Regions from separate parts of the Leisingera sp. CC-HEC096 genome, predicted to be linked through region 3. Evidence: riboswitches for the same ligand, from Rfam matches in the RefSeq annotation. Region 3 holds a riboswitch; each other region holds the start of a gene.
The links. A riboswitch is a leader RNA that binds a small molecule or an ion and turns the genes downstream of it on or off. The one in region 3 is predicted to bind cobalamin.
Positions count from the first base shown of each region.

Region 1: linked by a shared signal. The riboswitch ahead of AC5STI_RS17425 (hypothetical protein) and the one ahead of AC5STI_RS16370 (aromatic ring-hydroxylating oxygenase subunit alpha) in region 3 are both predicted to bind cobalamin.
Region 2: linked by a shared signal. The riboswitch ahead of AC5STI_RS12060 (DUF4198 domain-containing protein) and the one ahead of AC5STI_RS16370 (aromatic ring-hydroxylating oxygenase subunit alpha) in region 3 are both predicted to bind cobalamin.

Region 1 covers NZ_JCAIJS010000001.1:3,601,594-3,611,301, forward strand. Annotated here, with positions in the region: gene AC5STI_RS17415 (DNA polymerase III subunit gamma/tau) at 1-1,170, opposite strand, end outside; gene AC5STI_RS17420 (protein-tyrosine phosphatase family protein) at 1,364-1,906, shown strand; gene AC5STI_RS17425 (hypothetical protein) at 1,962-2,366, opposite strand; cobalamin riboswitch at 2,475-2,697, opposite strand; gene AC5STI_RS17430 (TetR/AcrR family transcriptional regulator) at 2,716-3,312, opposite strand; gene AC5STI_RS17435 (alpha/beta hydrolase family protein) at 3,383-4,261, shown strand; gene AC5STI_RS17440 (SRPBCC family protein) at 4,288-4,755, opposite strand; gene nudC (NAD(+) diphosphatase) at 4,813-5,796, opposite strand; gene AC5STI_RS17450 (5'-nucleotidase C-terminal domain-containing protein) at 6,132-7,988, shown strand; RNA gene ffs (signal recognition particle sRNA small type) at 8,052-8,150, shown strand; gene AC5STI_RS17460 (prephenate dehydratase) at 8,358-9,191, opposite strand; gene AC5STI_RS17465 (c-type cytochrome) at 9,310-9,708, shown strand, end outside.
Region 2 covers NZ_JCAIJS010000001.1:2,492,429-2,502,136, reverse strand. Annotated here, with positions in the region: gene AC5STI_RS12075 (adenylate/guanylate cyclase domain-containing protein) at 1-1,065, opposite strand, end outside; gene AC5STI_RS12070 (GNAT family N-acetyltransferase) at 1,115-1,765, opposite strand; tRNA gene AC5STI_RS12065 (tRNA-Arg) at 2,027-2,103, shown strand; cobalamin riboswitch at 2,672-2,886, shown strand; gene AC5STI_RS12060 (DUF4198 domain-containing protein) at 3,030-3,815, shown strand; gene cbiM (cobalt transporter CbiM) at 3,826-4,443, shown strand; gene AC5STI_RS12050 (NikL family nickel/cobalt ECF transporter subunit) at 4,440-5,024, shown strand; gene cbiQ (cobalt ECF transporter T component CbiQ) at 5,021-5,809, shown strand; gene AC5STI_RS12040 (energy-coupling factor ABC transporter ATP-binding protein) at 5,796-6,476, shown strand; gene AC5STI_RS12035 (hypothetical protein) at 6,665-7,129, opposite strand; gene AC5STI_RS12030 (hypothetical protein) at 7,154-7,861, opposite strand; gene AC5STI_RS12025 (S8 family peptidase) at 7,895-9,708, opposite strand, start outside.
Region 3 covers NZ_JCAIJS010000001.1:3,381,385-3,391,092, reverse strand. Annotated here, with positions in the region: gene AC5STI_RS16380 (ABC transporter substrate-binding protein) at 1-855, shown strand, start outside; gene AC5STI_RS16375 (FAD-binding oxidoreductase) at 914-1,999, opposite strand; gene AC5STI_RS16370 (aromatic ring-hydroxylating oxygenase subunit alpha) at 2,004-3,239, opposite strand; cobalamin riboswitch at 3,348-3,549, opposite strand; gene AC5STI_RS16365 (alcohol dehydrogenase family protein) at 3,869-4,975, shown strand; gene AC5STI_RS16360 (DUF1523 family protein) at 5,030-5,674, opposite strand; gene AC5STI_RS16355 (hypothetical protein) at 5,686-5,952, opposite strand; gene AC5STI_RS16350 (DUF6638 family protein) at 5,954-7,315, opposite strand; gene AC5STI_RS16345 (hypothetical protein) at 7,877-8,236, opposite strand; gene AC5STI_RS16340 (AAA family ATPase) at 8,240-9,708, opposite strand, start outside.

The DNA of each region.
Region 1 (9,708 bases), 220 kb from region 3:
GATCAGTTCCTCGGGCGAGGGCAGGTCGGCCACATGGGTGATGCGGATCACCGCCATCTCGGCGGCCATCATCGCGTTTGGCGCGGCAGCGACTTCCTCCAGCGCCTTCAGCAGCATCTGCCACATCCGGGTGAGGACGCGCATCGGCAGGTTTTCGGCCATCGCTTGTCCGCGGGCGCGCTCATCCGGGCTGACGGTGGGGTCTTCCGCTGCATCAGGGGTGATCTTCACCACCGAGACCCAATGGGTGATTTCCGCCAGATCGCGCAGCACCGCCAGCGGGTCGGCGCCTTCGGCGTACTGGCCGCTGAGTTCGGTGAGCGCTGCCGCTGCATCGCCGCGCAGGATCATGTCCATGAGGTCCAGAACCCGGCCGCGGTCGGCCAGGCCCAGCATGGCGCGGACCTGATCGGCGGTGGTCTCTCCGGCGCCGTGGGAAATCGCCTGATCCAGCAGTGAGGTCGCATCCCGGGCAGAGCCTTCGGCGGCGCGGGTAATGAGGGCGAGCGCGTCCTCGGCAATTTCGGCGCCTTCGGCGGTGGCGATCTTGCGCAGGAGGGCGATCATCACCTCCGGCTCGATCCGGCGCAGATCGAAGCGCTGGCAGCGCGACAGCACCGTCACCGGCACTTTGCGGATTTCGGTGGTGGCGAAGATGAATTTCACATGCGCGGGCGGCTCCTCCAGCGTCTTGAGCAGCGCGTTAAACGCGCTGGTCGACAGCATGTGGACCTCGTCGATGATGTAGATCTTGTAGCGCGCAGAGGCGGCGCGGTACTGCACCGAGTCGATGATCTCGCGGATGTCGTTGACGCCCGTGCGCGAGGCGGCGTCCATCTCCATCACGTCGACATGGCGGCCTTCCATGATCGCCACGCAATGCTCGCATTTACCGCAAGGATCGGTGGTCGGGCCGCCGGTGCCGTCCTCGCCGACGCAGTTCATGCCCTTGGCGATGATCCGTGCGGTGGTGGTTTTGCCGGTGCCGCGGATGCCGGTCATGATGAAAGCCTGCGCGATGCGGTCGGCGGCGAAGGCGTTCTTCAGCGTCCGAACCATCGCGTCCTGGCCCACCAGATCGGCAAAGGTCTCGGGCCGGTATTTGCGGGCCAGAACCTGGTATTGGGATTGGCCGGTGCCGCCGGTGGTGCCGCTGGGGGTATCGTTCATGGTGTCTCGTGCCGGATTCGGTGTGCGGGGTGGTCCGCGTTCCGCGCAGGGTATTGAAGCGCAGCCCGTTCGTCCACCGCAGAACGGGGCAATCCTCTGGCTGCAAAAGCACTTTGGGAATGTGCGCTGACCGGTTAGGCTGGGGCCGAGGGGGCAATGCGGGGAGGCAGGAACGCAGCGGCTAGGAGGCGGTATGCGATCTGAAGATACCTCTGATCCAGCAGCGCAGGATGAGGCGGCGCAAGCTGGGCTGACAATCCACGCGCTGTCCGCGGGCGGCGGCATTCTAGCGCTGTGCCGGCTGCCCGGTGCCGAGGGGGATTACCGCGGCGACCTGATCCAGATTTACCAATGGAAGCCGGGGCTGGTGTTATCGATGACCACGGAGGCCGAGCACGTGGCCGCCGGGGCTCCGCGGCTGGGGGTGGACCTCCAGAGCATGGCCTGCCGCTGGCTGCACCTGCCGGTGCCGGATTTCGGCACGCCGCCGCCGGAGGTGGCGGCGAAATGGCCGGCCGCCAGCCGGTCGGCGCGGCAGGCGCTGGGCGGCGGCGGCCGGGTGCTGGTGCATTGCCGGGGCGGCTGCGGGCGCTCCGGGATGGCGGTGCTGCGGCTGATGGTGGAATGCGGCGAGGATCCGGCGCAGGCACTGGCACGGCTGCGGTCGGTCAGGCCCTGCGCAGTGGAGACAGACGCGCAGCTGGACTGGGCCTGCGCGGGGCAGCTGGCGGGTTAGAACGTATTCCCCTTCGCCCGGCCGAACGGCCGGGCAGGTGCCGTTGGAAGCGGGCTCACAGCGCCATCATCCGTTCTGCCTGCCGCGCCTCTGCGGTTCTCGGCAGGGCCTCCATCAGCGCGCAGGGGCGGGCGTCCAGGCGGGAGGCGGCAAAGCCGGTGCCGTCGCGGCTGAGGATCGCATCGGCAAAGCGGTCGAGGCCCTCGCGCGGGGCATCCTCGCCGACGCCGCAGAACAGCCGGATCCGGTCGTGGCTGGCGGCAAACTGCGCCGGGCAGGTGCGCGGGCAGCCGTCCAGCGCGGTGGTGCCGGTGATTTCAAAATCTTCTTGCGTCAGCGGCTTGGCCTTGGTCATCGCCTCGGCCAGTTTGGCGATCATCCGCTCTGCCGCTGGACAAGGCTTCCCGAGGTATTTGCAATCCGTTGCCGCATAGAAATGCGTCTGGTCCGTCCACATCATATCTGCGCCCTCCGCGCGTGGTGCGGGGGTTTGGGGGACAAGAGACCGGATGAGAAAGCGGGAGTCCCGCGGTGCCATCAGACCCTGTCCGGACACCCCGCCCGGGTTCGAGTTACACGTTCGATGGCAGGTCTCCTGACTTGCGGGTCGCAGCTTTCCCGATCCTTCCCGGTCTCGTATCAGACCAGTGGCTCTATCGGGGTCGCTCGCCGCTTACAGTTGCGGGGGCAGTCGCGGACTTGGCCTTGCCTGGGGCGGGGCCGCACCGTGTTCCCTTTTCATCCCGGACACAAGATTCTGTGGCACGGGAACCATCACCACAAGCGGTAGCGGCTGGTTCACTGAGTCGTCAATCGGTTTTCTGCAGCTGCATCTGGGTGTGCAGGGCGCGGATCACATCCGAATCGCGCCGCACCCGCGCCAGCTGCCAGCCGCCCTGCAGCAGGATATAGAAGTTCTCCGCCGCCGCGCGCGCCTCATCCTGCGGGAGGCCCAGGCGCTGGGCGTGGCGGGCGGTGGCCGCGATCCAGCTCTCGAACAGGTCTGCGGCGTGCTGACGGAAGGCGTCGTTTTCCGGCCCGGCGAACAGGGTCGCAGAGACCGGGCAGCCGCTCCACTTGCCCTGCTTGTCAAAGAGTTTCGCCAGCTTGTAGCAGACCGTCTTGGCCCCGGCCTCGAAACTTGGGGCCGGGTCGAAGGCGGCATCAATCAGGGCCAGCATCTGGTCCGAGGCCCAAGTGGACGCCGCCAGCGCGAGGTCGGATTTGCCGTTGGGGAAATGGTGGTAGAGCGAACCCTTTGGCGCTTCGGCGGCGGCCAGCAGTTCAGCCAGGCCAGTGCCGTTATAGCCCTTGTTCCGGAACAGGCCGGCGGCCGCCCGGATCAGCCGGTCCCGGGTCGGGGCCGGGCTGCCGGAAGGCGGGCTGGTTGTCGTCACGTCAGTCATGGCGGCAGCTTGACAGCATTAGACCAAATGGTCCAGTCAGGAATTGGACCGATTGGTCTAGGAGGCTGCCATGCTCGACGGACACGCAGAACTTACCGCCGGTTTCCGGGAGGAAGAGGTGCGCTTTGCCTCGCGAACGGGGGCGCTGGCGGGGCGGTTGTACCACCCGGATGGCGCGGTGAAGGCAGCGGTGGTGCTGAACGGCGCAACCGGTGTGCCGCAGCGCTTTTACCGGCATTTCGCGCGCTGGCTGGCAGCAGAGCGGCAGATCGCCTGCCTGACCTATGATTACACGGATTTCGGAGACTCGGCGCTGGACCATCCGCGCCGGTCCAAAGTGACAATGGCCGATTGGGCGCTGGCGGATCAGCCCGCTGCCCGGGCCGAAATGCGGCGGCACTATGCGGGCGTGCCGTTGTGGGTGATCGGCCATTCGCTGGGCGCGATGCTGATGCCCCTGCAGGACGATCTTGAGGACGTCGCCCGCATGATCGTGGTTGCGGGCGGCTTGGTGCATCACCACGATCATCCCTGGCCCTACCGCGCGCTGGCGCTGGCTTTCTGGTTCGGCCATGTGCCGCTGGCGGCCCGTGTCCTGGGCTATCTGCCCGGGCGTGCGGTGGGGTTCGGGGCCGATTTGCCGGCAGGGGTTTACTGGCAATGGCGGCGCTGGTGCACCACCCGTGGCAGCTATCTGCCGGAGACGGGGCGTGGACTGCCGCAGCCGCGCTGGGCAGAGACCGGCATCCCGGTGGATCTGTTTGCGATGGCGGATGATGACGTTGTGCCGCCGGAGGCGGTCTGGCGGCTGGGTGAGGTGTTCGGCGGTGCTGCGCAGAACCGGGCAGTTCTGGCCCCGCGGGAGCTGGGGCTGAAGTCAATTGGCCACCTGGGGGCATTTGCCCGCGAAAACGCTGCCCTGTGGCCGCGCCTGCTGCCACAGGCCTGACCCGGGGCCGGGCGCCTGGCAGCGGCTCAGGCGGTGCGGTTCAGCCGTTCTTCGGTGAGTTTTGCGAATTCGGCGAGGCGCAGTTTGAAGCGGCGGGTCAGGTTGCTGCGCGCCAGCTTCAGGGATTGCACCAGCAGGCGGCCGGTCAGGTTGGAGGGGGTCAGCTTCAGCTCTACAGACATCCGGGTCCGTTGCGGCGACAGCGCCAGCAGCTCCACTTCCATCCGGCCGTCAACGCCGCTGCCGCTGCCGGACAGAGTCAGGCCCGTCACCGGTGCGTAGGACGACAAAGTCAGCCGGATGTCGCGCGGCTTGCCGCGGAAGCTGAATTTCAGGTCCCAGGCCAGGCCGTTCTCCGGATGGGCAAGGTCGCCGCTACGCTGCAGCTCTACGCCGCGGCGCAGGGCGGAGCGCTCCAGCAGCTCAAAATCGGAAATCGCACCGAAGACCTCGGCAATAGGGGACTCGATGTCTTCTTTGCTTTGAAATTTCATATCTGCCTGCCTCTTCTGCGCCGCCTGGCTGTGGCGCGGTTTGCGGCAATATGCGCCTTAGTCCAGCGTGTCCGCAAGCCAGTTCTTCAGCAGAAAATGGGCAATTGCCCCCTCCCGTGCAGGCTTTAGAACCGGGTGATCGCCTGCAAAGACCGTCATCATCTCCTGGCGGCTGATCCACAGCGCGTCCTCGATTTCCTCCGGATCGACGGTGATTTCACGGCTGAGCGCCTCGCCTGCGCAGCCGAACATCAGAGACATGGGAAAGGCCCAGGGCTGGCTTGACAGGTAGCTGACAGGGCCGACCCTGACGCCTGTTTCCTCCAGCACCTCGCGGCGCACCGCGGCCTCCAGCGTCTCGCCGGGTTCGACAAACCCTGCGAGCAGCGAATACATCCCCTCGGGCCAGCCGGGCGAGCGGCCCATCAGCACTGAATCTCCATGGGTGATCAGCATTATCACAACCGGGTCGGTGCGCGGAAAATGCGGCGCCTTGCAAGATGGGCAGACCCGCTGCCAGCCCGCCTGCGCCATGTCGCTGGGCGCGCCGCAGCAGGCGCAGAACCGGTGGCTGCGATGCCAGGACAGCATGGCCTTGGCAGTGGTGGCCAGTTCGGCCTCCAGCGGCGTGAGGCGGGTCATTACCCGGCGCAGCTCGGCAAAGACATGGGCCTTCGGCAGATCCGGGTGCTGCTGCTCGCTGGCGTCGGCAAAGCTGTTGAGCGCCTCTTGGTCCAGGCCTTCGGGCTGCCAGCCGCTGATATCGCAGGCGAAGCAGGGCGCGCCGCCGGGCTCCAGCCCGAGGAACAGAGCTGTGTCCCGGCCGCTGGCGGCCAGCGGGTGGTCCGGCGCGGTCCAGGCCAGGCCGCAGGGCAGATCCGCCTCTGTTTCACGCACTGTCAGCGGCTTGCCGCGCCACATCAAGAGCACCCGGGCCTTGGCGCTGTGCCAGGCCGTTTTCAACGCTCCTGCGTCGGTGCGCAGATGCGCAGCCCGATCCAGCCCGCCGCCGCCGAAGGTCACTTGTTCTGCGCGTTTCATGGCGGCTCCCCTTTGACTGGCGGCTGTTGACCCGGCATCCCGGACCGGCTGCGGCAATCCATGACAGTGTGCCGCAGGCGTTGCCAGTATTTCACCGCGATACGCGCTTGCCTGTCGCTGCGCCGCCACACCTTTCGGGCTGCCTCGGGGGCTTTTTTCAGCAAACCATGGTGCAACCATGCCGCAGGGGGTGAGGCGGCCGCAAAAAGTTAACAAGCCGCCGAAAGGAGTTATTGCAAATCCTTAGAACGCTGATTCAAATAGCCGTTAATCAAGAATGGCGCCGAATGGTGCGAGAGGAGCGGCGGGCAGGCGGTGTCAGCAGAGATTCGGACATGACGAGCGGGGCGGGGGCTCCGAAGGCCCGGCCCGCTGGGGTGCTGCGCGTCCTGGCGACCACGGACCTGCACTGCAACCTGCTGAGCCATGACTATTATTCCGACCGCCCCGACCCGGCCATCGGCCTGTCCCGGGTGGCCAGCCTGATCGCCCGTGAGCGTGCCGCGGCGGCTGAGCAGGGTGCAGCCTGTATATTGGTCGACAACGGTGACGGCTTTCAGGGCTCGCCGCTGGGCGATATCGTTCCAGGTGCCAATGGGCCGCATCCGCTGGCGCGCGCCTTTCAGGTGCTGGAGTATGATGCGGCCGGCCTGGGCAATCACGATTTTGATTACGGTCTCACAGCGCTGGCGGGTGTGCTTGCGGACGTGCCTTGCCCGGTGCTGTGCTCCAGCCTGACGGCGGTGCAGCCCGGGTATGAACTGCCTTTTGCAAAGAACGCGGTACTGGAGCGGCAAATCCCGGGGTGCCCCGGCCTGCCGCCGGTGCGGATCGGCCTGCTGTCGGTGCTGCCGCCCCAGACACTGATCTGGAGCGGCCACGCGCTGGAAGTGGAGCTGGAGGCCGCGGGTATCGTGGAAACCGCCGAAGCCCAGGCCCGGCGGCTGAGGGATGAAGGCTGCGATGTGGTGCTGGCACTGGCGCACACCGGCATCGCGGCCAGGACCGGGGCGGACCACAGCGAGAACGCGCTGGAACAGCTGGCGGCGCTGCCCGGGATTGATGCGGTGGTGGGCGGACATACCCACTTAACGTTGCCTGACCCGGAGTATCCTTTCGCCAAGCCGGTGGTGATGCCAGGCGCGCACGGGTCGCATTTGGGCGTCATAAGCCTGGAGCTGGAGTATACCGGCGCGGGCTGGCAGCTTGCTGGCGGCACCGCCAGCCTTCAGCCGGTGGCGCAGACAGGGCCTTCCGGTGCTGCTGAGCCACTGGTGGATGAGGAGGCCGGCTTCACCCGGGCGATGGCGGCAGACCACGCCCGGACCCTGGAGCGGATGCGGCAGCCTGCGGGCTGCAGTCCGGTGGCGATGCATTCCTATTTCACCTTTTTCGCGCCCGACCGGGGCCTGGCGCTGGTTGCCTGTGCCCAGGCGGCTGCGGTGCGGCCGCTGCTGCGGGGCACCGCCGCGGAACACCTGCCGCTGCTGTCTGCCGCGGCGCCGTGCAAATTCGGCGGCCGCTCCGGCCCGCATTCCTATACCGACATCCCGGCCGGCGAGCTGTGCGCGCGCAATATCGCCGATTTGCAGGTGTTTCCCAATGAGCTGCGGGTGGTCACGGTCACCGGTGCGCAGCTGCGGGAGTGGCTGGAGATGTCGGCGGGGCTGTTCAACCGGATCGAGCCCGGCAGTTCCGGCGCCCGGCTGGCCGATCCGAAGCGGGCGGGGCACCATTTCGACGTGATTTTCGGGCTGAGCTACCGGATCGATCTGTCGCAGCCGCCGCGCTATTCCGCCGCCGGCGTGTGCATCAACCCCTCGGCGCGCCGGATCCAGGATCTGAGCTGGAACGGGCGGCCGGTGGCGCCGGAGCAGCGCTTTGCGGTTGCCGCCAACAGCTACCGGGTCAGCGGCGGCGGCAGCTTCCGGATGCTGCGCGAGGCCGAAGAGCTGCCGCTGGCGCCGATGCGGATCCGTCAAGCCGTGCGCGACTATATCGCCGGACGGCTGCCTGCCGACCCGCTGGCAGAGGCACCGTACCCCTGGCGTCTGGCGCCGATGCCCGGCACCAGCGCGGTGGCTGTGACCGGGCCGGGCGCAGCTGCGCATCTGGATGAGCTGCCCGCCGGACTGGTGACACCGCGCGGGTTCACGAGCAGCGGGTTCTGGCAGCTCGAGCTGCAACTGTGAGCCTCTGAAAGCAAGCCGGGTACGGCCCTTGCCAATCCCGGCAGCGGCGCTTATATCGAGATTCGAGAGGTTGGCGCGGGCAAGCGCCTCGCCAACCTGGTCAGGTCCGGAAGGAAGCAGCCACAACGAGCCCCGCTTGGGTCGATGTCCAGCCTCTCACTTATCCCCCTCTCCGCGGAACAACTGAGTTGACCCTAAATAGGGAAGCTCCCGACCGCTCTGGTGCAATCAAAGATTGCGCCGCGCCGTTGGGCCGGGCGCCACGCTGGGGCGTGGCGGGATCCGCCTCTTCATCTGGCCGGAAAATATCCTGGGGTGAATTGGCCTTAAGGCCAAGAGGGGCAACGCCCCTGCCTGCCTTGTTCTGGTTCAGAACCGGCCGTTGTCTGCCGGGTAGACGCCGAGTATTTCCACATTGGTGGTGAAATAGCTCAGCTCGTCCATCGCCAGCTGCACATTGGCATCGTCCGGGTGGCCCTCGATATCGGCATAGAACTGGGTCGCGGTGAACGACCCGTCCACCATGTAGCTCTCCAGCTTGGTCATGTTGATGCCGTTGGTGGCAAAGCCGCCCATTGCTTTATACAGAGCGGCCGGGATGTTGCGCACCTGAAACACGAAGCTGGTGATCATGTTGTGGGCGCCGCGGCGGGTGTAATCCGGCTCTTGCGCCATGATCAGGAAGCGGGTTGTGTTGTCGCCGTTATCCTCGATGTGGCGGGCCAGCACCTCCAGCCCGTAAATCTCGCCCGCCAGTTCGCTGGCCAGCGCGGCGGAGTGGATGTCGCCGGCCTCGGCCACGTCACGGGCGGCGCGGGCGTTGTCGGGGCTGACGCGGCCGCGGATGCCATGCTCGCGCAGGAAGGTTCCGCACTGCGGCAGCAGCACCAGATGCGAATGCGCCTCGCGGATGTCTTCCAGTTTCGCCCCCGGCACCGCCAGCAGGTTGATATGCACCCGCACAAAGGCCTCGTCGATAATGTGCAGCCCGCTGTGCGGCAGCAGCCGGTGGCTGTCGGCCACCCGCCCGTAGGTGGAGTTCTCCACCGGCAGCATCGCCTGCTCTGCCTCGCCGGTGCGCACCGCCTCCAGAATGTCCTCGAAGGTGCGGCAGGCCAGCACCTCCATGCCGGGGCGGGCGATGCGGCAGGCCTCGTGGCTGTAGGAGCCCAGCTCCCCCTGAATGGCGATTTTGCGGCTCATGGGTGTGTTCCCCGTGCAAAACTTCAATATTTGGGCGTTTCGTCGCGCTGTCTATACCTTGCCACTTGGGAGGGGAAGCCTTAGACACCCCGTCAGACAGCTAAATGGACTCGCGATCATGTTTGACACGATGACCCTCACCAAAGCGACCGCAGGCGTCTGCGGCGCGTTCCTGGTATTCCTTCTGGGCAAATGGGGCGCAGAAGTACTGTATCACATGGACAGCCACGGTGAGGCTTCCTATGTGATCGAAGTTGCCACCGCCGAGGACGCCGGCAGCGACGAGCCGGAAGTCAGCTTCGAAGAGCTGATGGCTTCCGCCGATGCCGCCAAAGGCGCCAAGGTATTCAAGAAATGCTCTGCCTGCCACAAGCTGGAAGATGGCGCCAACGCCACCGGCCCGTACCTGTATGGTATTGTCGGCCGCGAAATCGCCGCCGCGCCGGGCTTTGGCTACTCCGGTGCCCTTTCCGCACTGCCGGGCGCTTGGACCCCGGAAGAGCTGGACGCCTTCCTG
Region 2 (9,708 bases), 890 kb from region 3:
CTGCCCGCGCAGGACATACCCGTATGCGGCAAGGTCGGCGGGTGCCGTCTGCGCCATACGCTTGCGTTCCTGCGCCTCAATCAGAACGGCCGTAGAAGCCACGATAGCGTCAGTTACCTCGTCCTGGATGGCAAAGATGTCATCAATATTTCGGTCGTACCGCTCCCCCCAGATGGTGCGGCCGGTCTCCGCGTCGATCAGCTCAATGGCAATCCGGACCCGCGCGGCGGCTCTCCGGACGCTGCCGCGCGCGACGTAGCGCACCCCCAGTTCCCGCGCGGCATCCTGAGGCGGCATGGTGCTGGCTTTGAAAAAGAAGGCGGAGTTGCGGGCAATGACAAAAAGGTTTTTGAACTTTGACAGGTTGAGGATGATGTCCTCGGTCAGCCCGTCGGCAAACCAGCTGTCGGACGGCTCGCCGCCCAGGCTGGCAAATGGCAGCACGGCGACCGAAGGGATCCCAGGCGGCGGCCGGTGCGCGGGCCGTGTTTCCGGCCGCCGGGTTGCCGCCATCGTTGCGCCTGCGACTTCGCTGCGGACACAATAGGCCGCGACAGGCTCGGTGATGTTCTTGAGCTGCTGCGGGCCGAGGAACTCGAAGCCAAAGCGCAGCCGGTTGCGGATCTGCTCGTAGACGGACGCACTGACAAAAACCCGGCCCGGTTCGGCGATCTCCTGCAGCCGGGCGGCAATGTTGACGTTGTCGCCATGGATACCTCGGTCATCGACCAGAATTTCGCCCATATGCACACCGGCGCGAAACCGGAGGTGCTGATCGTCCGGCCGTGCACGGTTGTTTTTCTCGGCAATACGGTGCAGCTCGACGCCAAACTCCACAGCATGCGTGGCTGTCTCAAACAGCGCCAGAACCCCATCGCCGCGGACCGCCACCACTTGCCCCTCATGTGCCTGGCAAGCCGCTTCCAGCTGTTCCAAGAGGGATTTCAGGGCACTGTAGGTATCGATTTCGTCATTGCCCATAAGCCGGGCATAGCCGACGACATCGGCAAACAGCACCGCACCAAGCTGGCGGCGGACTCTTGTTGTCTTTTTTTGGCCGCTCACAAGCTGTCCTCCTCCTGTGAGTGCGGGCTGGGGCCGCTGGTATTCGCGCTCATCCTTCTAGCGGGTTGTCCGGGCCGGGCGGCCAGGCCCAGCCAGCGGCTTCTGCGCCGCGGAAACTTACGCGCGGGCCCGCGCCAAGCTCCTGCGCCAGCGCTTTGCGGCTGGCGTCCCATTCCTCGCGCAAGAGGCCGACAGTGACCATGTCAAAGAAACGGCCTTCTGCAAACCATGCGGCCCGCATTCTGCCTTCGGTCGCAAAGCCGGCACGCGCGGTCAGGTGCTTGCTGCGGGTATTGTCGGCACGGTAGTATGATGTAACGCGATTTAGCCCGATCTGCCGGAAGGCAAAGTCCAGAAGCAGCGCCAGGGCCCGTATCCCAACACCCTGCCTGCGCCTGGATTCTTCGATGAACATGGCAATGACGGCATCACGGTTCACCGCTGAGATGCTATCCAGCCCGGTGATACCGCACAGCTCACTGGACTCCGTGGTAAGTGCGAACCAGCACTTATCGGCGTTTGCCTTTGTATCGGACAATAGCTCCCATGACTGCTCCAGCCCCTGTGCGCTGAGCGGCACGCGGTTCGAGCGATCAAAACAAGCCATGTCAGCAATGTTCTGAAGCCAGCCTGCGGCTGTGGCGAGATCCGCTGTTTCAAGCGGCCTGAGCTGAAAACCTGCTGAGTTCCGGTCCGGCATCCGCCGCCCCCTTTCGGTTTGCGGTACGCGCCTTCCCCGGCGCCAAGCCTGGCGGGGAAGACATGGCTTCAGACTTATACCACAATTCCGGCCGGTCTTGGGGCGAAGAGCGGCCGGATGTCAAAGCGGCCGAACGGGGGCACGCCCTTGTGGTTCAGCCGTCCGCCGAGGTTTGTACGGAAGCTGCTGGTGAAGAAAAACAGAAACAGCCGTCTTTTAGGGTTGCGACTCTGCGATGCTATGAGTAAACCCCGCCGCAGTGGACCGATAGCTCAGCTGGATAGAGTACTTGACTACGAATCAAGGGGTCGGGGGTTCGAATCCTCCTCGGTCCGCCACTTCCTCCCTTGTCGCGCGACATAAATTTTTACCATTTGCGACAGAACCTTTCCTTTTTCGTGTCTCCAACATTCCCGTTCGCGTCTCCTGTTCCGCCAGTGGCCAAGCGTTCCCTGATTTTACCTTCGGAAGACCTCGTGTCGCAAAGAGGGCAAAACAGGGTGGGAGCGCAGTTGTTGCCGCTTGAAGCGCACTGGTATCACTCTGGGGAACGTGGCCGCGAGGGTTTTAAGGCCGGGTTGCGAGGCGAGGTTCTGAACGGGAAGCCTTCTGCAGGTCAGAAGAGCCCCAAATCCTGATCGAACAAGGGGCAAGGAAAACCCAATACCGGCAGAACGTACGGTGCTTTGAACTATCTCTGCCGGGCTCGGGCAATCGTCATTCCGGTAGCGGTCTTAACCCGTGAAATCGGGTCACACGAAAGGAATACCGTTGGAAACCGGCCACCGTTTGCGCGCATCACTCAGGCTTGCCAGCTGGCCGTTGAAGTCCGGAAACAGTCATCTGCAGTGCCAATCCCGAGACTGAGCAGAAGGCAAGAAGCTTGACTCGGAAATTCGGTTTTGCCATTCAACCAGTGTGACCGGTTCCGCAAGTGTTTCAATGCGCAGCGGAAGAAATAGGGAACACGGTGCGGCGTACCCAAAAGGGACCAAATCCGTGACTGCCCCCGCAACTGTGAGCGGTGAGTGACGCTGAAGACGCCACTGGGATCATCCCCGGGAAGGCCAGCCGAACCAGGACCCGCGAGTCAGGAGACCTGCCGGACACAAGGACCGAGGCCCCGCTTGCGGAGTTTCTGCCCTTTTCCACCGGACGCCGGGGTGAGCGTCTGGCGCGACGGCCGTTCCGGCGACTCCGTGCCAATACTCCCCGTTGTTCATTCCTGATTGCAGGTGCGCCTGCGTCGTCGAATGAGGACGAAATGAAACTGAACTATCTGGCCGCAGCACTGGCCGTTTCCCTGCCTGCCGCCGCGTCGGCGCATTTCCAGCTGAATTACACCGAAAGAGCGCTGATCGAGAAGCCCGGTGACGTGCCGATGGGCTTGGTTTTCTGGCATCCCATGTCAAACGGATACGCAATGGACATGGGCGCGCCGGAAGAATTCTTCATGATCCACAAAGGCGAAAAGACCGACCTTTCGGATCGCCTTGAACCCGCCACTTTCAAGGGCGCTGAGAACGAAGCTTCGGCCTACAAGGCGTCCGTTCCGGTGAAACGCTCCGGCGACTATGTCGTGGTGACCGTGCCTTCGCCCTACTACGAGGAAAGCGAAGATATCTATATTCAACAGATCTCAAAAGTCGTGCTGAACCGAAACACTTTGCCGACCGACTGGGATAAGCCGGTTGGTCTGGCCACCGAGATTCTGCCGTTGAACAAGCCTTACAACGTGATCGTCGGATCCACCTTTTCCGGTCAGGTTCTGGCAGACGGCGCGCCAGTCCCCGGTGCTGAAATCGAGATCGAGTTCATGGCGGCCGAGCCTGACCTCAAAGCGTTTTCGGCCACCGATCCCACCGTGGGTGAGATGCCGGGCGGAGCGATCGTTGCTATCGCGGACCAGAACGGCGTGTTTTCCTTCGGCATCCCGAAAGCAGGCTACTGGGGTTTTGCCGCTCTGGGGTCCGGCCCGGTAACCGAGCACGACGGCAAGGAACTCAGCCAGGATGCTGTGCTGTGGATCCACGCTGAAGAGCTGAAGTGAAAGCAGACCGATGCATATCGTAGACGGCGCTCTGTCAAACCCGGTTGTGATTGGCGGCGCTGTTGCTGCAGCCGGCGGTATCGCCATGGGTCTGCGCAGCCTGCCGCTGGAGCGCATTCCGGCGGCAGGGGTTCTTTCGGCCAGTTTCTTTGTGGCTTCACTGATCCATGTCCCGATCGGGCCCAGTTCGGTTCACCTGATCCTGAACGGGCTGGCCGGGCTGGTACTGGGATGGGCCGCGTTTCCGGCACTGTTTGTCGGGTTGTTGTTGCAGGCGGTGTTCTTTGGCTTTGGCGGGCTGACCGTGCTGGGCGTGAATGCCGTGAATATCGCCTTGCCCGCTGTTTTGGTGGGGCTGGCTTTCCGCCCGCTGGTGGCTCGCGGCTCGCCGCTGCACGGCGCGATCTGGGGCGGTATCGGAGGCGGAGCTGCGATAGCGGCAACGACATTGGCCGTAGCCTTCTCGCTAATGCTATCCGGCGATGAGTTCATTCTAGCCGCCAAGCTTGTCTTCTTCTCGCATATACCTGTGATGGTTATCGAAGCTCTGCTGTCAGGCGCCGCAATCTTCCTGGCCCGGCGGGTGAAACCTGAGCTGTTCTTTGACACGAAAGGCAGCCTGACGTGATCCGGTCCTGTGTTCTGATTCTTGCTCTTCTCGCACCGCTGCCGGCATTGGCCCACAATGTGATCTCTGCGGTATTCCCCTCCGGCTCGGATATCGAGGGCGAGGTTGGCTTTTCCAATGGCGCAATGGCTCCGGACTTGCTGATCGAAGTCTTTGACGAAGCTGGGAGCAAGCTGGGTGAAACCAATACGGACTCCGACGGCTTTTTCCTGTTCACACCGTCGGAGCCGGTAACGCATGTGTTTCGCGGCGACCTTGGCGCTGGCCACGTTGCGGAAGTGATCATGGATGCGGCAGAGGTCGCGCAGATCCTGGGTCAAAACCCGCGCAGGCTAATGCCTGCGGCCGGCGGCACAACTGAAGCCCCCTCATCCGCCGCGGCTGCCGGCCTGTCCGGTGAGGCCCGCGCTGAGCTGGCTGCCATGATTCGCAACGAACTGCGCCCGCTCCGGCAGGAACTGACCGCGTTCAAGAACAAGTCGGACTTTCAGTCTATCCTTGGCGGCATCGGCTATATCTTTGGCTTGTTCGGGCTGGGCTTCTACATCGCCGCGCAGCGTAAGATTGGCGGCAGCTCATGACCTATGTTCTGACCGGCGCTGAAAAACCGCTCAGCGGCATCGGCGTTTTCCGCGCCAAGGTCACCACGCTTGATCCTCGGATGCGCATCGTGATGAGCGCAGTCTATGCCGTCGTCGTTGTCTCGCTCAGCAATCTTTGGGTGCTTTCGGCTGCGCTTGGCCTGTCCATGTGGCTGCTGGCGTTTTCCGGCTTGCCACCCCGGAAAACGCTGAAACGGATGGCGATGATGGACAGTTTTATCGTCTTCATGCTGGTACTGCTGCCCTTTACTGTCCCCGGAACCCCGGTTTTTTCGGTTTGGGGGCTGGAGGCCAGCTGGGAAGGGCTGTGGCGTGCGGTGGAAATAGCCCTCACCGCAAATGCAGTCATTCTTGCGGTCATGACGCTGGTTGGGTCCATGGAACCTGTGACGATGGGACACGCGCTGTTTGCGCTCAAAACCCCTGAACGGCTGGTGCATCTGATGATGTTCACAATCCGCTACATCGACGTCCTGCGCGAGGAATACCAGCGCCTGCGCACCTCGATGAAGCTCCGCGGATTCCGTCCCGGGACCAATTGGCACACCTACCGCAGCTATGGCTATCTGGTCGGCATGATGCTGGTGCGTGCTATCGAACGGTCGGAACGCATTCTGGCTGCGATGAAATGCCGGGGGTTCTCCGGCCGCATTATCCTGCTGGAAGACTTCCGCTTTAGCAGGGCCGACCTGTTCTTTGCCGCGGCCGTTACCGCCGCCCTTGCCGCCTTGATTTGGGCTGAGGCCATCTATGCAGCTTCTTGACTTGAATAACATTCACTTCTCCTACCCCGGACTTGATCCGGTTCTGGAAGGCGCGTCGATGCAGCTTAACGCGGGTGAACGTCTGTCGATTGTCGGGCCAAACGGCGCCGGGAAGTCGACACTCCTGAAAGTTATCATGGGGCTGCTGACCCCTGCCAGTGGAACGGTCAAAGCCTTTGGCAAAACCTGCGCTGAGGAAGCGGACTTTCATGAGATGCGCCGCCGTGTCGGCTTTGTCTTCCAGGACGCTGACGACCAGCTTTTTTGCCCGACTGTGGCCGAGGATGTGGCCTTTGGCCCGCTCAACCTGGGAAAAACTAAACAGGAGGCGCTGGCCATCGTCGACAGCGTGCTGAACCGTCTGGGGCTGATGCATCTGCGCGAGCGGGTCACGCACAAGCTTTCGGGTGGTGAGAAGCGGCTGGTGACACTGGCCACGGTGCTGGCGATGGAGCCGGACGTTCTCATCCTTGATGAGCCGACCAACGCGCTGGACCCCGAAAATTACACGCGGCTGGCAGAGATCCTGGAGGGGCTGGATCAGGCGGTTCTTCTGGTCAGCCATGATCCTGAGTTCCGTGAACGGATTGCTCCGGAAGGGTATCAATTGAGTGAGCGGAAACTCACGAGGGTGCCAGGCCGCATTCCGGGCCGGGCAAGGCAGTGAGCTTGCTTGGCAGCAATTAGCCTTCCGGGGGCTGGGAACCTGGCGTACTGGTGAGTTTTCCCTAGCGGCCTGACTGACCGCAGCCCGGATCACTCGGCCTGTTCAGCAACCCATGCTGCGTTATCTCTTAGTTGTTTCTGCGGTAGCTGATTGGGCCGGGAAGTTCCGCGGCCCAATCTGGACAGTGCTCAGTCTTCGGCTAACCAGCCGATCACTGCACCGCTGCCAAATGCGATCAGCGCCACAGTCACGGAAATCCCGATTGTTACGGGTTCGCGCTCATCAGTGGCGGGCAGGTTGAATTGATCGAGGTCGATCCCGTAGCGTTCGAACAGAGCGCGAAAAGCCGCCATGGCGTCAGGGTCGCTCTCGAGCTGCTTCTGAATTACCGGGCCATAGGCCTTGATGACGGCATCGTAATCTTGCCGCTCAAGCGCATCGGACAGCAGTTCGACGAGCCGGGCTAACAGCGCGTCGAGTGCGGCAGGATCGCCGGCGGCGCGTTCGCCGGGGCCGTGGGTCGTGCGCGGCGAGGTCGTGATCGGCGGCGGACCGAATGGGCCGCCGGGCCAGGGATCGAACGGGCCGGGAACGGGTGGAAAGGTGGGAGGAGGGAAGAAGATTGTCTTGGTCGGATCGAGTTTCGCAGACATTGCTTTTCTCCGGATCGGAATGAATTAGTCGACGTATTTTTTCCACAGCTTCTTGCCGGTGCTTCCCGTGGCGAGGCCCGCCGCAAAAAGGCCGGTGACGGCGATGAACGCAGGGACGAAGCGTTCGCCGTCGTCGGAAGAGAATTTGTCGATCAGCTTTTCGATGATTGCATTCTGGATGATGATCGGCAGGATAATGGGTAATGGCGGAAGGATGGCGCGATCGTCGTCCTCGTCGTCTTCGATCAGCTCTCCGGCCAGCCAAACACCGCCGGCAACCACCCAGGGGGCCAGAAACCAGACCGCGCGCTCATCGTCGTTGGTGGAGCTACCGGGCTCGCCGGCACCTGCGATGGCCTTGTCGATCTGCCCTTGTGCATAAGGCATCTTCTTAAGGTTCTTCAGCCAATCGGGCAGAAGAATGCACCCGCGGTCGAGATCAATCATGGAGAACGCATCAAGCGGCGGCGCCTTTGTATCGCCCAGCGACCGGCTGGAACGGTTTGCTGATGCAGTCGCGGACGAGGGCGTGCCATTTCCGGTTCCCGGCGTAGCTGGCGCGCTGTTGCTGCCTGTGCCTGAGCCCGAAGTAGCACCGGAGTTTTCCAGCATGGCGACCAATTCTGACAAAACGTCCTCGACCGAGCGTTCGCCCGATTGCGATCTTTCGCCTGAGGATGTCTTGGTTTTCGAACTGCGCTTACCGCGCGGGTCAGAATATGTGCGGGACATGAATAGACCTCCTTTTTTAAGGAACTTAAAACTTCAACTAGATATGGACGCATCGATGAGGTCTTGCGCTGCACCTGTCAGAGCAAGCACTGCGGCGTCGGTGATGTCGCCAGGATGTTCTCCTCCTTTCATGAATTGAATGATGGTTTCGAGGACGGTCTGCGCTCTTTGCCGGAACGCGATATCGCTTTTTAGCAGCGCCAGGATTATGAAACGCCGTGTGCTGAGAAATGAGATGATGGCCTGACCCGCGGAACTGGTCGCAAGATAGGCGGCGGTAAAGGCGTCGATCTGTTCGATGTCGGCCAGGGCAGGGCTGTCGCGCAGCGCTTCGATAAGAGGCGAAATACCCTCAAGCGCCCGGGCCGCGTCGACCCGTCCGTACCCGTAGAACCGGCTATGACCGGTATTGTCGTATTCTCCTTCTTCAAAATCGATCTGGAGGGCGGTTGACCTCAGGATGGCGCGCACCTCGGCTCCGGTCAGCGACGGACAGACGGACAGCATAAGCGCAGCGACACCCGCCACCAGCGGCGCAGCCGACGAGGTTCCGCCAAAGAAGCTGGTGTAGCCGCCATTGGACGAGGTGGTGATCGACCGGAAGCCTCCGCTGCTGGGGGCGCAGACGTCGATCTCGGGGCCGAAATCGCTGTAGCCGGCGCGCCTGTCGCTATCGGTAGAGGCGGCAACGGCAAGCGTCTCGGGGTGGCTCGCCCATTCATCGTCCGAAACGGCCTCATTGCCATTGCCCGCTGCCCAGACGATCACTGCGCCACGCCCTTGCCGGCCGAGTGTAATGGCTTCTTCCATTGCCGCGCGGACCACGTCGGGCAGGATCCAGGGCCGCCCATCGTAGCCAAAACTGCAAGAAATCACATCTGCGCCCTGCTGCCAGGCCCAGGAAAAGGCCTCGGCCATCCTGACGTGTTCGCTGATATCCGCCCGGCGTATGGGCATCAGCCGGCAATTGGGTGCGACACCGACGACGTCGCCTGTGCCCCATCCGGCCACCGCCACGCCCGCGCAGGAGGTGCCGTGGGAGGATACCGTGGGCGCTGGAACATCGTCGCCATCGGCAGCGTCAAAGGGCGCCACGATTTTTCCCGGAGCCGAAAACGACGGATGAGCAAGCTCGACACCGCTGTCGATTATGCAAACGATGATTTCCGGCGAGCCGCGAGTGATACACCAAGCGGCACGTGCATTTATGTCGGCGCCAGGCAGACCGCCACCTTGGCCAGTGTTTTCAAGGTGCCATTGTTCGGTGAAGAGGGCGTTGGGTGGTGCTTCGGCACGGCGTTCGGGAACCTCTTCGATGAAATTGGGTGACGCAAAGCGCACACCGGGCTCGTCGGCCAGCCTCAAAGCAAGCGCAATGCCGTCCTCTTCAGGTACTGTGATGAGCCAGCTTGGTGCCGAAAGCGGCAGCCGGCGCAGTATCTTGGCGCTATAGCCAGCCAGAACGGCCAGGGCGGTGTCTTCGGAGATGTCCGTTTCAAACCCTACCGCGACCTCACCCGTAGGCAGCAAAAGCGCTCCTGACTCGTCCAGCACGGCCGGGAAGGCACGCTTGCCAAACGCGGCACGAAGCGAGCGCTCTGCACGGTTTTCGTCCTCTGCTCCGAGTATAGCCTCGGCCTCGCGCAGGGCGGGGATCAGGTCCTCGATCCGCCGCAGCTCTGTGGCACGTTCATCGATAAGTTCACCGTTGACGACCAATTGGAACCGGTTGCTGCCCAGCGGCACATTGCGCCACCCTGGCAGCGACACCGCGCCGCGTTCGGGATCGACGGGGACAACCATGGCTGTTCTCAGACGTTTCCCTGCGCGCAGTTTTCCTCCCGCAA
Region 3 (9,708 bases):
GACTTCGGCACCGACGGCGCCACCCACCTGTCGGCAGCGGAATCCGAAGAAATCGACATGACCTACGAAACCGTGGGCGAGTATGTCGACATCTTCACCTCCATCGGCTGGAACGTCAGCGAGTCAGTCTCGGCCAACACCCTGGTCCTGCGCACCAACCGCGACGCCGAGGTGGACGGGATGCAACCTTATGCCGACGCCCGCGTCCGCCGCGCCCTGGCGCTGGCCTGCGACAACGCGGTGCTGCTGGAGCTCGGCTATGACGGCCGCGGCACCCTGGCGGAAAACCACCATGTCTGCCCGATCCACCCGGAATACGCCGATATCGGCGCTCCGGTGCGCGATGCAGAGGCCGCGCGCCAGCTGATGGAGGAGGCCGGGATGCTCGACTTCGAGCATGAGCTGATCTCCATCGACGACGACTGGCGCCGCAACACCACGGATGCGCTGGCGGCGCAGATGCGCGATGCGGGGCTCAAGGTCAAACGCACGGTGCTGCCCGGCAACACCTTCTGGAATGACTGGGACAAGTACCCGTTCAGCTCCACCGACTGGGGCCACCGCCCGCTGGGGGTGCAGGTGCTGACACTGGCCTACAAGACCGGCGTTGCCTGGAATGAAACCGGGCTGGCCAGTGCCGAGTTCGATTCCATGCTGGAAACCGCCTCAGCCATTGCCGACGCCGACACCCGCCGCGGGCACATGGAAGGCATCGAAAAATTCATGCGCGAGGATGGCACCATCATCCAGCCCTACTGGCGTTCGCTTTACCGCCACGCCCGGCCCGGCATCATCGGCGCCGAAAGCCACCCGATCAACGAAATCCACGTGCACAAGCTGGCGCTGGAAGCCTGATCAGGCGCTTGGAAAGGAAACGGGCGCGCGCCATGCCGGCGCGCGCCCTTCTTTATGGTCAAATCTCGACCTCAACCCGGCCAATCGGGTTCGAACAGCAGGCCAGGATATACCCCGCCTCCACATCCTCTTCCGAGATGCCGCCGTTGTGCACCATATGCACCTCGCCCGCGGTCTTCTTGACCTTGCAGGTGCCGCAGATGCCGAAGGTGCAGCCCGACGGGATGTTGAGGCCCGACGCCTTGGCCACCGCCAGCACCGTGTCGGTCTCGGTGCAGTTTGCGGTCACGCCCGACGAGGCAAAGGTGATCTCGGCGGCAGCGGTCTCTTCCGGAACCACATCGTCCAGCTCCGGCGCATCGGCCTCGGTCTCCACCGGCGCGCCAAAGCTTTCCTGGTTGTAGTTCTCCATGTCGAAGCCCAGGCCGTTCAGCATGTCGCGAACCGCTTGCATGAACGGATCCGGCCCGCAGCAGTAGACTTCCCGCTCCAGGTAGTCGCCGGCGATGATCCCCAGCATGATCTGATTGAGTTGCCCGCGGTAGCCGGTCCAGACCTGATAGGGGTCGTCCTCTTCCACCACGAAATGCAGCTTGATGCCGGGCACCCGCGCCGCCATGCCCTCAAGCTGGCGCCGCGCGATAATCTCGCTGGGGCGCTTGGCGCAGTTGATGAAGCAGACGTCGGGCGACTGGCCGCGGTCGAACAGATACTGGGTCATCGACAGGCTCGGCGTGATGCCGGAGCCTGCGGAGATGAACAGGAACTTGCCGTTCGGGCGTTTCGGCAGGGTGAACACGCCCGCCGGGCCGGACGCCTTGAGGAACATCCCCGGTTTCAGGTGGTCCAGCATCCAGCGGGTGCCGATGCTGTCCGCCTGCGCCTTGACCGTGACCGAGATCGACAGCGGCCGCGAAGGCGAGGAGCTGATGGTATAGGTCCGCCAGACGGTCCCGCCCGGCACCGGCAGCTCCAGCGTCAGGAACTGGCCCGGCTGGTATTTGAACCACGCGCCGGACGGCGCGCGGAAGCTGAAGGTGGCGGTGTTCGGCGCCTCCGGCACAACAGAGACGCATTCCAGCATCTCGTCGTCCTTCCACGCCAGAGTCTCGTCCAGCGTCTCGAAGTTGGCCTGCAGTCCCATGCCCTTACTCCGCCGCGATCAGGTGGCGGCCGGTCAGCGCGCGGGTCAGATGCTCGGCATACCAGTTGGAGAACTGGATGACGCCGCTTTCCTGCACTTCCGAATAGGGACCGGGCTCATAAGCGGGCGAATTGATGCCCTGCTGATTGTCCTCCACCACGATGCGGTCCTCGTCGTTGGTCGCGACCCAGACCTCGGTCAGCCGCTTCAGGTCATAATCCTGACCCTCGACCGCATCCTTGTGCACCAGCCATTTGGTGGTGACTTCGGTCTCGGTCGGGCTGATCGGGGTGACGCGGAACACAATGGAATGATCCGGCAGGAAGTGGTTCCAGGTGGTCGGGTAGTGGAATTTCAGGAGCGTGCCCGCATCGGCAAACGGCACCCGGCCCAGCTTCTTGGCGACAGCCGCCTTGCCGTCCATGGTATAGCTCTCGGCGCCCTCATTCAGCGGCATCCGCGCCACCCGGTACTGGCCGCGCGCGTCGATCTGAAACTGCGCCGGCACGCCTGCCGCCTCGATCCGGTCGAAGTGCTTCTGCAGGTGCGGCGGGGTCTCGCCGCCCTCGACGCCGGTGACGGACGGATCTTCCGGGAAGGTCCGGCACAGCGACGGGTGATTGCCGCCGCAGTGATAGCACTCGCGGTTGTTCTCCCAGACCAGCTTCCAGTTGCCCTTCTCGATGATCGAGCTTTCATAGGCCACCTTGGCGTTGGCCAAGTCGTGCGGCTCCAGGTAGGGACGCGCGACCTCGGCAAATGCATCGAAATCCGGCGCTTCATCCGCCAGGCAAATGTAAATCAAACCCGCCAGGTCGCGGCAATGCACCGGCTTCAGCCCGTGCTTGGAGGCATCGAAATCCGGCCCCATATCGCGCGCCCACAACAGCGAGCCGTCCAGCTCATAGGTCCACTGGTGGTAGGGGCAGACCAGTTTGGGCGAATTACCCTTCTTCGCCTTGCAGACAACCGAACCGCGGTGGCGGCAGGCATTGTGGAAGGCGCGCACCTGGCCATCGGTGCCGCGCACGATGATCACGTTGTAGGCGCCGACCTGATGGGTCACGAAATTGCCCGCCTTCGGGATCTCGCAGGCGGGAATGGCAAACAGCCACTCGCGGTAGAAGATCTGCCGCATGTCCAGATCCAGAACGCCCGGATCGGTATAGAACGCCTGTTCCAGGGAATAGTTTTTCTGACGGGCCACCAGTTTGGCCAGAATCTCGCTGTCCTGAAGCATCTGCTTCTCTCCTTTGCCGCATCCCCGCGGCAGGTTGGCTTGGCTGCGGGCATGGAGAGAGAGATCGCAGGCCACGCGCCTGCAACCGCCCCGCCGCCACCCGCGGTTGACGTTTTTTTTGGCAAGGCTGGTTTCCGGACTGTCCCGGGGCCATTCGGCGGCGGGGCCTGGCACCTTCCCGAAGCCATTGGCTTCAGTGGTTTATTGCCATGCCTTGCCCGGGGTCACCGTTGCGGGGGCAGTGCCGGAGTTTCACCAGCTTCCCAATTCTCCGCCCCGAAAGGGCGGCACCTTGCTGAGGCGGAAATTGCCCTAATCCCGGCCCGCAAGCGGAGACAAATCCGACCCGCCGAAACCGGAAAAAGACATGCATGTTTGCCGCGCCCGCAGGGACAGAGATGTCCAGAATCTCAAACCGGCATCCGCCAGCCTGTTTGCGGCAAGGCGCTGATCTTTGGTGTAATTCCCCTCGAAACAGACACAAGGACCGATTCGCGGGGCGGTGGCCAGCAGGCAGGCCGGGCTGCGCCGCCGGATTCCGCCCTTGCCGCCGCCCCCGCCCTGCGGGCAATAATTGCGCCAAATTCCAAGACCTTTCACCAACCCCGCGTGATCAGAAAAGGCCGCCCATGCCCGGACCAAATACAGACAGCAGCGCCAAAACCATGTTGGCCGTCATGACCACCGGAAACGGCGGCTATGACAAACTTGAATACAAAGCCGTGCCGATCCCGGAGCCCGCAGAGGGGGAGCTTTTGCTGCGGGTCCTCGCAGCCGGGGTGAACAACACCGAAATCAACACCCGGCTCGGGTGGTATTCCTCCAGCGTGACAACGGACACCGCCGCGGCCGCCGGCCATCAGGAGACCCATGCCGAGCAAAAGGCCGACGGCGGCTGGAACAAGGCAACCCCCTTCCCCCTGATCCAGGGCACCGACTGCTGCGGCGAGGTTGTCGCCGCCGGCCCAGGCGCCAGCCAGACCTTGACCGGCAAGCGGGTTCTGGTGCGGCCCTGCATGCGCCCCAAGGGCTACGATGTAATGGACAACGTCTGGATGGCCTCGGACTTCGACGGCGCCTTTGCCCAGTATGTCAAAGTCCCGGCCTCCGAAGTATTCGCCGTTGACTGCCCCTGGTTGGACGAGGAACTGGCGACGATCCCCTGCGCCTACGGCACGTCCGAGAACATGCTGCACCGCGCAAACGTCCGCTCAGGCGAGCTGGTGCTTGTGACCGGCGCCTCCGGCGGTGTCGGCTCGGCCACGGTGCAGCTGGCCAAACGCCGCGGCGCCCGGGTGGCGGCAATCACCAGCCAGGGCAAGATGGATCAGCTGCGGGAGCTCGGCGCGGATATCGTCCTGGACCGCGGCAGCGACCTGCTGGCGGAGCTGGGCGGGGAAAGCGTGGACGTTGTTGTCGACAACGTCGCGGGGACCGGCTTCCCGCAGATGCTCAAGCTGCTGAAACGCGGCGGCCGCCTGGTGTCCAGCGGCGCCATCGCGGGGCCGGTTGTCGATCTGGACATGCGGGACATGTACCTCAAGGACATCACCCTGATCGGCTGTACCGCCTGGGACGAGCCGGTATTTCCAAACCTGATCTCATATATCGAGCGCGGCGAGATCCGGCCGCTGCTCGCCAAGGTCTTCCCGCTCAAGGACATCGCCAGGGCCCAGCAGGAGTTCCTGGAGAAAACCCATTTCGGCAACTTCGTTCTGGTGCCGCCGCAGGTCTGACGGCCGGCAGGCCTTCAAGACCAATGAAAAGGCCGCCTGGGGGGCGGCCTCTCCTTACTTCGATTTCCAGCTGTCCAGCCAGCGGCGGAACCGGCCCTGCCGCTCGGAAATCGCATCACCCGCGGCATAAAGACTGTCCTCGGCGCTTTCGATCATCGGGTCGATCCGCGCCCGCCGGAACCGGCGCCAGCGCACATAGATGGCCCACAGGACCGCAACCAGCAGCACCAGGAAGATGATGCTGAACCAATTGGTTGGCTTGTCCTCCGGCCCCGCCACCGGCTTGATCGACACCGCATTCGGGAAAATCGACAGGAACTCGTTGCGCCAGCCGTAATGCATCACCGCCACCCACTCCGGGTTGGCCCTGGTCGAGATACTGTCATTGGCGTCAGTGTACAGGTTGGCGGTGTCGAACTTGAAATAGGGCGGCCAGCTCCAGCCGGTGTCTTCGTTGCGATAGACGATGGCCCGGCCGCTGGGGCGCACCCCTTGGATAAACTGCACATCCCGGTTGATCAGCTGCACCGACTGGTCGTCAGGCTTGGACCAGAAGATCCGGGTCCAGTCGTTCAGCTCCTGCCGCTCCTCATAGGTGTTGACGATGCGCACCACGTCGTACTGCGGCAGCGTGTAATGCAGGAAGGCGCCGAACAGCACCCAGAAGGTGATCAGGAAGGCCCATTTGATGAAACGCACGGGGCAGCTCCTCACATGAAGTTAATGACATAGACCAGAAGCGCGATGGCTCCCAGCGGAACGATATAGACCAGGAGGATCAGCTTGCGCCGGAACGAGCGGTCATACTGCCTCAGCCCCCGCTGGATGAAGGCCGCGCGGTCGCCGGTCAACCCCTTGTCTTTCCAGCGCCGCTTCAGCTTCGCCCGCCGCACCTCGCGCGAGTAGAGCGACACCGCGCCATAGACCACGGTCAGCCCCACCAAGAGGATCAGGAGAAGGCGGATAAAGCCGAACATCCTAACGCCCCCTCACCCGGTTCACCGCGCCCCAGGGTCCGACCCGCTCCACCACGTTCTTGCTCCGGCTGCGCGGCAGCTTCGGCATCCGCCCCTCCATATCCGGCTCATGCCCGAACAGCGCCTCCCGCGCGCCGGCCTTGTCCACCGCATACTCCCTCGCCAGGAACTCCGCCGCATAGGCCTTTTTCGTCTCCGGCCAGCCGCGGTACTGGCGGTAGAATTCCTCCTTGTGGCAGATGAACAGCTGGCGGAAGTCATGCGGGCACAGCTCCGCCAGCAGCATGTTGACCAGATCCCGGTCGGCCGTGTCCGACGCCCGCAAGGAATAGAAATAGGCCGGATGGTCCGAGCGGATCCGCGGCCACTTGCCGCCCCCCTCAGCCCAGCGCACCAGTGCCGCCAGTCCCTCGAACTCCGCCGGCAGCTCATCCGCATGCCGCGCCGCCATCCGCCGCAGGTCCGACCGCGACAGGCCCGACAGGTCCCGCCCCTTCTCCGTCAGCACGGATACCGCCAGAAACCCCATCTTCTGCCGCAGGATCGCGGCCCCATCAACGCCGCGCGCCCGGATCACCGGCTCCGCCAGGCCGTTCAGCTCCAGGAACCGGGCAATCGCGTTGCGCTGGGTCAGGTCAAACACATGGCGCAGCGGCACGCCTTCGGGCTTCGCCCCGCTGGCAATCACCGCCGGATGCTCGACGCCTTGAAACAAATAAAGCCCGCCGAAATGCGCGGTCCAGAAGTTCGATTGCTCAAAGACCTCATGCTCCAGATGCACCGGATTACGGGTCACATCGCCGGTCTGCTCCGCCGTCGCAATCATTTCCCCGATCAGCGCATCGTCAAACCAGGCATCCTCGCCGGTCTTGAACCGCTCCACCAGCTCCGCCAGGCGGTCCGCATGGCGCAACGTGCCCTTGGTGGTATCCGCTTCGATCCGCACCTGGCGGATGTCGAACAGCTTCGCGGGCGAGGACACCTCAAACACCGAATTCACCAGCTCGCCGGCAACGGCATCGGTCGCCGTCAGCGCAAACAGCTGGCGTTCATTGACCTCGATGAACCGGCGCAGGATGTCCCGGCTGGTGGAGAATTTCACGTGAAGCAGCGGGCAGCGCTTCTGCTCGGTCGACAGCAGAATGAACTGCCGGTTCACCCCCGCATGGTTCAGATAGTGATCATCCCCCAGCTCGTCGCCGATCTCCGGCGAAAAGCCCGAGATATCGACGTGGAAATCGGTAAGCTGGCTAGTCTTGCCGGTCAGATGCTTCAGCGCGCGGTTATAGCGCTCCACCAGCGCGGGCGAGGCCACATGGAAGAGATTGCCGAACATCAGGCCATGCTGGATGAGGCGTTTCATTGTCTCGCACCTTTTCCGTCTCTGAAACCAAATATAGCAGTTGGAACAGGCAATATGCTTAGGAGTATAGCCTGCAGCTTTGCATAGCCGACTAACTGTCCAAGGGAAGCTTCCCCGTCCAGAGTATCGACGGTGTCAGCAAATAGTAACGCCAGCAAAATGGCCGAACTCACGATGACGGCCGAAGTTTCTCCTAGCATTCTTATGAAAAGTTGCTTTGCGCTACTTCCACCAAGTGAAACTCGTTTTCCTAACGAATTTGCGCGACGCCCCAAAGGATAGGCGAAAACGCATCCCAAAATCAGAGGAAGGAATAGCGCAATTAATCCAAGCACTTAGAAAGCCCCCAACCCGATACACAAGGACTAGTGAAATTTGATCTCCCATGCTCAGAGTGGTTCAGAAACCCACTGCTGGATGCCTCGAATTGCATTGTGAAGCGTTGGCTTAACAATCCGCCCGAGGCGCCTGCGGCTCGGGCAGCGCCCGTCCGCCCCCCTGGGCGGACGCTCCGCTTCCGCCCGCGGACAGGCTCTGCCCTTGTGTTGCGCAAGACAGTCATCATAGCCCCCTATGAGAGTTTTGCCGACGCAGCCTGGCGATAATCATGGCAATCGTAAAAACAGCGGCAGTAAGCGGCATCAGCAAGGACATAGAGAGCCGTTCCATAAAGATGGCAGCGCTAAGAATGCCAGAAAGGGTGACTACGCCCTGTCCCATCTCATCAACCTGAAAAGCTGCCACGATCAGAAAAATCACCATTGGAACAATGAGGGTAGGAATGAATGTGACAGAGAGAGCCCGTTTCATAGTCACCTCTTTCCTTCCAAACCTGCGCCCCATCACGATCCCGGCGACCACCGCGTAAGCTGCGGTGAAGACTGAAACCACAAGGGCAACATATCCAAAGAAAATTCCCAAAGGTCACTTCCCCTCCAGATACCGCCGCTTGGCCTCTTCCTGCCGCCCGAAATCGCGCACCATGGCCTCAATCGCCACCTCATCCGACTTGTCGGCATAGCGGAACTCGCTGTCGGCGTAGCGGTTGATCTCCTGCACCACCATGTCGACCGTGATGGGCACCCGCAGCTCGGCAATCATCGCGGATTTGGTCTCGTAATCCTTGAACAGGAACAGCTCCGGGTTCTCCATCCATTCATCCGGCAGCTCGAAATCCATCGCCCGCACCTTGACCGCATCGGTGATGTTCTTGATCGCGCGCCCGGTGAACCGCTCATCCGCGGCTTGGATCGCCTTCAGGTACGTGCCAAGCTTGGCCAGATCATCCAGCTCGCCGATCTGATCCTGCACCCGGCCAAACACCTCCATCAGCCCCGGCTCCTGCGGGTGGTTGTGCGCCTCGAATGACCGCGCGACGGCCTTCTTGATCTCCTGCGCGCCATAGAGGTCATGTTCACCCAGCGGAATGCTGTGGTTCTTGCCCATCAAGAGCGTCAGGATGTCGATGTAATCCTCCCGCGTCTGCGGCCCGTCCACCAGGAACCGCGCCCCCGCCCGCTGGCGCAGGGCGTCGTCCACATTCTCCGGGTAGTTGGAGAACATGCCAAAGGTGCAGTTGCCGCGCACCACGGTGTTGGCGCCGGCAAAGGCCTCCATGAACACCGCCGTCACCTCCTGCTGGCCGGCGCTGGACTGCCGGTCGCCGCGTTTTCCTGCGATCTGGTCGATGTCGTCGATGGTGCCAAAGCCGATCACGCCCGGGTCGATCACGTTCTGGATGAAGGATTTGGCGTTCTGCCCCGACTTGCCCTGGTAACTGTCGATATTGTCGATACCAAAGTTCTGATAGCGGAAGGCATAGCCCGCGTTCTGGCAATAGTCGTGGATCAGCCCCGCCATCATCTGAATGAGGGTGGTCTTACCGGTCCCCGGCTTGCCGTCGCCCATGAAGGTGAAGATGAACCCGCCCATTTCAGCAAACGGGTTCAGGCGGCGCTCAAAATCATAGGCCATAAGCATCTTGGCCAGCCGCATCGCCTGGTATTTGGCGATATGGTTGCCCACCACCTCATGCGGTTTCTTGAACGCCATGGTGAGGGTGGTGGACTTCGCCTTGGCCGCGGGCTCAAAGCCATTGATGGTCAGATCATCCGCCTCCACCCGCCAAGAAGCCGCGGTGAAGGCCTCCAGCCGCGGCGCGTTCTGGGCCCGCAGGGCCGCCTTCTCCATCAGCTGTTCAGCGTAAGCCGCCGCAGCCGCAATCAGATGCGCATCGTCTGGCGCATGCAGCGCCAGCTTCTGATCCAGCTCCCACAGCGCCCCGTGCAGCGCCAGCGGCGCGTTATCCGTCAGCAGCTCCTCCGCCTCGCCCACCTCGGCCTGCGTCTCGGACCCGTGCGGCGCCAGAAGATAGGCGGTGGCATTGGCAAACA